Linked DNA regions of Cyanobium sp. PCC 7001. The protein of the gene in region 1 binds, or shares a complex with, the protein of each later gene. Links are inferred from orthologs where the notes say so. Each region holds a gene or a part of one and is shown in the gene's direction. Other genes may lie near its edges.

Evidence for each region.
Region 2: the proteins of CPCC7001_RS05320 (region 1) and glmM are in contact, whole or in part, in a crystal structure (PDB 7OJS), measured with the Bacillus subtilis proteins. The link is inferred for Cyanobium sp. PCC 7001 from one-to-one orthologs.

What each region holds. Positions count from the first base shown.
Region 1 is NZ_DS990556.1:1,090,517-1,094,309, reverse strand. Bases 584-3,413 are described here. They hold CPCC7001_RS05320 (diadenylate cyclase), read left to right. Parts: upstream 584-1,498; coding sequence 1,499-2,329; downstream 2,330-3,413. Other genes in these bases: bioB (biotin synthase BioB), read left to right, coding at 3,212-3,413; CPCC7001_RS05315 (isoprenyl transferase), read left to right, coding at 2,326-3,102; lysA (diaminopimelate decarboxylase), read left to right, coding at 584-1,478. Outside these bases: more of lysA, read left to right, coding at 60-583; more of bioB, read left to right, coding at 3,414-3,793. UniProt on the Bacillus subtilis protein: One of 3 paralogous diadenylate cyclases (DAC) in this bacteria, catalyzing the condensation of 2 ATP molecules into cyclic di-AMP (c-di-AMP). Upon expression in E.coli leads to c-di-AMP synthesis.
Region 2 is NZ_DS990556.1:1,653,809-1,657,669, reverse strand. What follows is about bases 583-3,480. They hold glmM (phosphoglucosamine mutase), read left to right. Parts: upstream 583-1,284; coding sequence 1,285-2,676; downstream 2,677-3,480. Other genes in these bases: hemN (oxygen-independent coproporphyrinogen III oxidase), read right to left, coding at 3,425-3,480; CPCC7001_RS08260 (phosphoribosyltransferase), read right to left, coding at 2,663-3,319; CPCC7001_RS08270 (hypothetical protein), read left to right, coding at 1,030-1,245; CPCC7001_RS08275 (lytic transglycosylase domain-containing protein), read right to left, coding at 583-975. In the rest of the region: more of CPCC7001_RS08275, read right to left, coding at 1-582; more of hemN, read right to left, coding at 3,481-3,861. UniProt on the Bacillus subtilis protein: Catalyzes the conversion of glucosamine-6-phosphate to glucosamine-1-phosphate. Glucosamine-1-phosphate is used for cell wall biosynthesis.

The sequences.
Region 1 (3,793 bases):
GCTGCCTGGCGCATCACTTCCGTACATTCTGAGGGCAGGAGCGAGCACGGCGGAAGCCCATGGTGATGTCCAGCGAATCCGCCGCCGCGGTGGAGGCCCCCCCGGTTCAGGCAGCCGGACCCGAGCCCTTCGAGCCCGGTCGGGATCCCGCCAGCCCCAACCGCAACCTCACCCCCATCACCACGGAGGTGGATGTCAAGGGCCGCCTGCAGGTGGGTGGCTGTGTGCTCAGCGACCTGGCCCGCACCTTCGGCACACCGTTGTATGTGCTGGATGAGGCCACCCTGCGGGCCAGCTGCCGGGCCTACAGCCGGGCCCTCAGCCAGGCCTACCCGGGCCCCTCGCTGGCGCTCTATGCCTCCAAGGCGAACAGCTCCGTGGCGATCACGGCCCTGGTGGCCCAGGAGGGGCTGGGCCTCGATGCCGTGTCGGCGGGAGAGCTGCTCACGGCCCTGGCGGGCGGCATGCCCCCCGAGCGGATCGTGCTCCACGGCAACAACAAGAGCCTCGAGGAGCTGGCCCTGGCCGCCGACCGCGGCGTCACCGTGGTGGCTGACAACTGGCGTGACATCGAGTTGCTCACCGAGCTGGCCCCGCAGCTGAGGCAGCCGGTGCGGCTGATGCTGCGGTTCACTCCCGGCATCGAGTGCCACACCCACGAGTACATCCGCACGGGCCACCTCGACAGCAAGTTCGGCTTCGACCCCGACCAGCTCGAGACCGTGCTTCAGCACCTGGCGGCCTGCGGCTGGGCGCGCCTCACGGGTCTGCATGCCCACATCGGTTCCCAGATCTTCGAGCTCCAGCCCCATCGCGATCTGGCCGGCGTGATGGCCGACGGCCTGCAGCTCGCCCGCAGCCTCGGCCACCCCGTGACGGATCTCAACGTGGGCGGTGGCCTCGGCATCCGCTACGTGGTCAGCGACGATCCGCCGACCATCGAAGACTGGGTGCGCACCGTGGCCGGGGCGGTGGCCCAGGCCTGCCGCGACCGCAACCTCGAGCTGCCCCGGCTGCTGTGCGAGCCGGGCCGCTCGCTGGTGGCCACGGCGGGACTCACCCTCTACACCGTGGGCAGCCGCAAGACCATTCCCGGCCTGCGCACCTATCTGGCGGTGGATGGGGGCATGAGCGACAACCCCCGACCGATCACCTACCAGTCGCCGTACACAGCGGTGCTGGCCGACCGCCCCGGCGCCGAGGCCAGCGAAACGGTCACCGTGGCCGGCAAGCACTGCGAGTCGGGCGACGTGCTGCTCAAGGACATCGCCCTGCCTCCCGCCACCAGCGGCGACCTGCTGGCGGTGTTCGCCACCGGCGCCTACAACGCCTCGATGGCCTCCAACTACAACCGCATTCCACGGCCGGCGGCGGTGCTGGTGCATGACGGCATGGCCGACCTGGTGCAGCGGCGGGAGCAGCCGGAAGACCTACTGCGCTACGACGTGCTGCCCGCCCGCCTCACGCCGGTAATCTGAGCCGAGGATTGGGTTCAGGCGTGACCGGGCCGTGGCTTGGAGGTTGGCTTCGGCTCGTTGATCTGCGCCTGCTCCTCGACCTGGTCTGCGCCACGGCCCTGGGCGTGGTGGTGCTCGGGCGCGTCACCGAGGCCCGCACGCTCTGGTTGCTGCGGGGCTACCTGCTGCTGGTGGCGATGGCGTGGCTGGTGCAGCGCTACGCCAACCTGCCCCTCACCACCAAACTGGTGGATGCCCTGGTGCTGGCCTGCAGCCTGGCCCTGGCCATCCTCTGGCAGGGGGAACTGCGCCGCCTGATGGAACTGCTCGGCACGGGCCGGCTGGGGGTGCTGTTCGGCAGCCGCCGGCGTGACCAGCTGGCCTCCGGATCGGTGGCGGTGCTCAGTGAGGCGGCGGGACGCCTCTCGCAGGCCCGCCGCGGCGCCCTGATCGTGGTGGATCTCGGCAGCGATCTGCGCCCCGAGGACTTCCTCAACCCGGGCCTGCCGATCGACGGTCAGCTCTCGGTGGATCTGCTGCTCAGTCTGTTCGCGGCGGATACGCCGCTCCATGACGGCGCCGTGCTGGTGAAGGGCAACCGGATCCTGGCGGCCGGAGTGATCCTGCCCCTCTCGCGCCAGGGGCTGAACCGCTACGGCACCCGCCATCTCGCCGCCATGGGCCTCACCGAGCGCTTCGACCGCTGCCTGGCGATCGTGGTGTCCGAGGAAACGGGCACCCTGGCCCTGGCGAGCCAGGGCCGGCTGGAGCGGCCGATCACCAGCAGCCGCCTTCACGATCTGCTCACCCAGTCGCTGGCCCTGGCGGGCGGGCGTAGCGTGGCCAAGGACACGCCGGATACCCGCGGATGAGTCGCGCCCTGGCGACCAGCACCCCCAGGCAGCAGCATCCGTTACCAGCGGGGCTGGACCCTGCCCGTCTGCCCTCCCATGTGGCCGTGATCATGGATGGCAACGGCCGCTGGGCCCGGCGCCGCGGTCTGCCCCGGGTGATGGGGCACCGGGAAGGCGTGGAGGCCCTCAAGCGCACCCTGCGCCTCTGCAGCGACTGGGGAGTGGGAGCCCTCACGGCCTACGCCTTCTCCACCGAGAACTGGAACCGGCCCGGCGAGGAGGTGAACTTCCTGATGGCCCTGTTCGAGCGGGTGCTCGAGCGTGAGATCGAGGGTCTGGAGCGCGAGCAGGTGCGCATCAGCTTCCTCGGGGATCTCGAACCCCTCCCCCACAGGCTGCAGCATCTGATCGCCGATGCCACCGTCCGCACGGCCGGGAACGGCGGCATCCGTTTCAACGTCTGCACCAACTACGGCGGCAGGGCGGAGCTGGTGCGGGCGGCGCGGCGCCTGGCCGAGCGCGCCGCCCGGGGTGAGCTCGATCCAGCCAGCATCGACGAAGGCTGTTTCGCCGCCGAGCTGCACACCGCCGGCCAGCTCGACCCCGATCTGCTGATCCGCACCAGCGGCGAGCAGCGGATCAGCAACTTCCTGCTGTGGCAGCTGGCCTATGCCGAACTGCACATCACCGAGGTGCTCTGGCCGGACTTCAACGCCGAAGCCCTGCTCTCGGCCCTGCTGGATTATCAGAACCGTCAGCGTCGTTTCGGCGGTGTCGACCCGGCCTGCTGAAGGGCCCGGCCCTCCCCTACCCCCCTTGCCTTCCGCTTTGACCACCCGCCCTGCCACGCGGCACGACTGGACCCGCGCCGAGATCCAGACCCTGCTGGAGCTGCCGCTGATGGACCTGCTCTGGCAGGCCCAGCAGGTGCACCGCGCCGCCAATCCCGGCTACCGGGTGCAGCTGGCCTCCCTGCTGAGCGTGAAGACCGGAGGCTGCGAGGAGGACTGCGCCTACTGCCCCCAGTCGATGCACCACAGCAGCGACATGAGCGGCCGGCCGGAGCTGGAGGTGGAACCGGTGCTGGCGCGGGCCCGGGCGGCCCGCGATGCCGGCGCCCACCGCTTCTGCATGGGCTGGGCCTGGCGTGAGATCCGCGATGGGGCCCCGTTCGAGGCGATGCTGCAGATGGTGCGGGGCGTGCGCGAGCTGGGGATGGAGGCCTGCGTCACTGCCGGGATGCTCACCGATGCCCAGGCGGCCCGGCTGGCGGAGGCGGGCCTCACCGCCTACAACCACAATCTCGACACCAGCCCCGAGCACTACGCGCGCATCATCACCACCCGCACCTACCAGGAGCGGCTCGAAACCCTGGCCCGGGTGCGCCGTGCCGGGGTGACCCTCTGCTGTGGCGGCATCATCGGCATGGGCGAGGGGGTGGCTGACCGGGCCGGCCTGCTCCAGGTGCTCGCCACGCTCGAT
Region 2 (3,861 bases), 560 kb from region 1 along the record:
ATCCCTGGGCCAGCGGCGCATCACGGTCAGGGCGGTGGAGGTCTGCCCCATCACCAGGGCGCGACGGGCCTGCACCGGCGCCGTGTCCTGCAGGGGGGCAGGCAGTTCGGCCAGCCGTTCGAGGCTGGAGGTGGATGGGCTCTCGGCCAGCAGCCTCGCCGCCTCCTCTGCTTCCTGGCTGCCCGGGTGGCTGCGGGCCAGCTCCAGGAGCCTGGCCTCACCCTCCTCCTGGCCGTCGTCCTGCCGGAGCAGGTTGCGGGCCAGCTCCAGCTGGGTGGCCGGGCTGCCGGCCGCATCGTCCAGGCAGGAGCGGGCCCCGTCCGAATCCCCCAGCCGTGCCAGGGCCAGGGCCAGCGCATCCCGCTGGGCCGGCGCCGACGGGGGAGCTTCACAGGCCTTGGCGATCACCGTCCGGGCCCCGGGCCAGCGGGCACCCCAGCGTGCCAGGTGGGCAGCCCCCTGCGGTCCGGCCTCCACCGCCGCAGCGAGCGCCGCCGGGTGGGCGGGGAACCGGGTGAGCAGGCGTTGGAGCAGCTCGGGTCGCTCGCGGCCGAGCGCGTAGAGGGCATCGGCGCTGGTCGTTGTCGCCGGGAAGCGGCTGAGCAGCTGCTTCCACAGCTGCTCGCTGCCCACCACATCCCCCTGGCGGGAGGCGGCCTGGGCGGAGCGTTTCAGCACCACGGCGGCGAGGGGATCCCGGCCCCAGGCCTGGTTGCGCAGCAGGCGGCCGATCCGGGCCTGGTCAGGCCCCTGGTCAGCTCCCTGGGCCGAGGACCTGTCCTCCGCCGCCACCAGCAGCAGGGCGGCCTCCCGGCGGCGTGCCGGATCGGGGGCGAAGCGCCGCTCCCAGTCCAGGGCGGCGGCCGGGGTGGCGGGGCTCAGCCCGGGCCGCTGCTGCAGCAGGTGCCGCCCGAGCAGCAGCACACCACCACTGCCCAGGCAGGAGAGAGCCAGCAGCAGGCCAAGAGAACGCACGAGCGGAGCCGCGGATGCACCGGCATTCTGGGGAGGTTCGCTCCCCGAGGTCCGGTGCGGTTGCCTCCCCTGCCTCCGTGGCTCTCCACCCTGCCGGGGGCGGAGCAGCGCTTGCGCACCCTGAGGCTCTGGGCCCTGGCCGGCGCCGTGCTGCTGCTGCGCCCCTTCTGGCCCCTCAGCCTGCTGCCGGGCTGGGTGGTGGGGGGGGTGCTGCTCTGGGCGGTGCTGGAGCTGCTGGCCTGGATCTGGTGGCCGCGCCGCTGGCGCTGAGGCAGCTCCGCGTAGCCTGCGCCGATCCGCACCGCTGCGATGGCCGCGACCGTGTCCCATCCCCTGGGTCATCCCCTCGGGGACGGACGGGCCGAATTCGGCACCGATGGGATCCGCGGCCATGTCGGCACCCAGGTGACGCCCGCCCTCGCCCTGCAGCTCGGCTACTGGGCCGGTGCCGTGCTGCCGGAGGACGGCCCGGTGGTGATCGGCATGGACAGCCGCCTGAGCGGTCCGATGCTGGCCGCCGCCCTCACCGCCGGTCTCACGGCAGCCGGCCGGGAGGTGTGGCAGCTCGGTCTCTGTCCGACCCCCGCCGTTCCCGGGGTGATCCGCCGGGCCCGAGCCGCGGGCGGCCTGATGGTGTCGGCCAGCCACAATCCCCCCCACGACAACGGCATCAAGCTGTTCGGCCCCTCGGGCGCCAAGCTCAGCGCGCTGCAGCAGGAGGCGATCGAGGCCGGCCTGGCCGGCCGCCCCGGTGTGGGACTTCCCTTCAGCGGCACCGGCACCGCCCGGGATCGCCCCGATCTGATGGGCGCCTACCGCGAAAGCCTGCTGGCGAGCGTGGAGGGGCGTCGCCTCGACGGCTGCAGGGTGGTGCTCGACCTCTGCCATGGCTCGGCCACCGCCTGTGGCGAAGCCGTGTTCCGGGCGCTGGGTGCCGATGTGATCGTGCTCCACGGTGAGCCCGACGGGGCCAGGATCAATGTGGGCTGCGGCAGCACCCATCTGGATCCGCTGCGGGAGGCCGTGCTCGCCCATGGCGCGGCCATGGGGTTCGCCTTCGACGGGGACGCCGACCGCATGCTCGCCGTGGACGGCCTGGGGCGGGTGGTGGATGGCGATCAGATCCTTTACCTGTGGGGTTCAGCCCTGCTGGGCCATGACCTTCTGCCCGGCCAGCGCATCGTGGCCACGGTGATGTCCAACCTGGGCTTCGAGCGGGCCTGGCAGGCCAAGGGGGGCGTGCTGGAGCGCACCCCGGTGGGGGATCAGTACGTGCACCGCGCCATGGAGGAGCTGGGCGCTGGGCTCGGCGGCGAGCAGTCCGGCCACATCCTCTCGGCCCGCCATGGCATGAGTGGCGATGGGCTGCTCACGGCCCTGCAGGTGGCCACCCTGCTGCACGGCGAGGGCCGGAGCCTGGCGGACTGGCTCGAGGCCAGCTTCCGCCCCTATCCCCAGGCGCTGGTGAACGTCACCGTGCCGGATCGCCAGCGCCGCCAGCAGTGGCAGCACTGTGAGCCGCTGCGCCAGGCCGTGGAGCAGGCCGAGGGGGCCATGGCCGGGGAGGGTCGCGTGCTGGTGCGGGCCAGCGGCACCGAGCCCCTGCTGCGGGTGATGGTGGAAGCCGCCGAGCAGGCCGCCGTGGATCACTGGGTGGGCCACCTGGCCCACCTCGCCAACCAGCACCTCAACGCCGCCTGATCCCGCGGCCCAGCAGCGCCAGCACCTCCCGGTCCTCCACCGGATCGAACCGCCCATACCAGGCTCCCACCGCCGTGAGCTGCTCCACCACGGCCAGGGCCACCAGGTCGTCCACCAGCGGTCGCAGCCGATCCGCCACCTGCCGGTCGATCACCGGCACCGCCAGCACCAGCCTGGCGGGGTGGCACTGCCGCAGCGATGCGAGGGCGGCCCTCACCGTGAGGCCCGTGGCCACGCCGTCATCCACCACCAGCAACGGGCGCCCCCGCAGCGCGGCCGGGGCGGGATCGCCATAGAGCCGCTGCCGTCGCTGCAGCTCCTGGGTCTGGGTGGCCACGATCCGGCGGCGCAGCGCGCCATCGAGGTGCAGTCGCGGCACACCAGGCTCGTCCCAGAGCAGAACATCGCCGGGCGCCATGGCTCCCACCGCCAGCTCGGGCTCGGCCGGATGGGCCAGCTTGCGCACGGCCCAGCTGGCCAGGGGCAGCTGGAGTGTGTCGGCCACCGCGGCCGCCACCGCCACGCCGCCGCGGGGGAGACCCAGCACCAGCGCCCGGGGTACGCCCCGCCAGCTCAGCAGCCGCTCCGCGAGCGCCACTCCGGCCTGGTGCCGATCCGGCCACAGCACTGCGGGAGCGGTCACGGCCCTGCTGGCGGCAGGCCCTCCTCGGGGGTGAGGCTGGCCATCGGTCGGGAGGCGGAGAGCAGCATGGCGCGGTGGCCCTGCTCCGAACGCTAGTGAGGGCGTTCAGATCAGGCGTGATCCGCTGGCCCGGCGGCGCTGCTCGGGATCGAACACCGAGGCCACGGTGCGGATCAGCCAGCGACCCTCCCGGGTCACCTGCACCCGGCCGCGCTCACCCGTGCGCTGCAGCTGCACCAGCCCATCGGCCGCCAGCTCCTGCAGCCTGCGCCACTCCGGCTCGAACCGTGTCAGGTCCAGCTCCAGCGCGAAGCTGCACATCACCTGGCGGATCAGCTCCCGCCGCTCCAGCACCTGGGGATCCCGCACCACCAGCCCCCGCTCCACCGGCAGGCGGCCCTGCTCCAGGTCTGTCGCCCAGGCCTTGAGGTCGCGCTGGTTCTGGCAGAACAGGTGGGGGAACTGGCTGATGGCCGTGGGCCCCACCCCGAGCAGCTCCAGTTCGCCGCCGGTGGTGTAGCCCTGGAAGTTGCGGTGGAGCC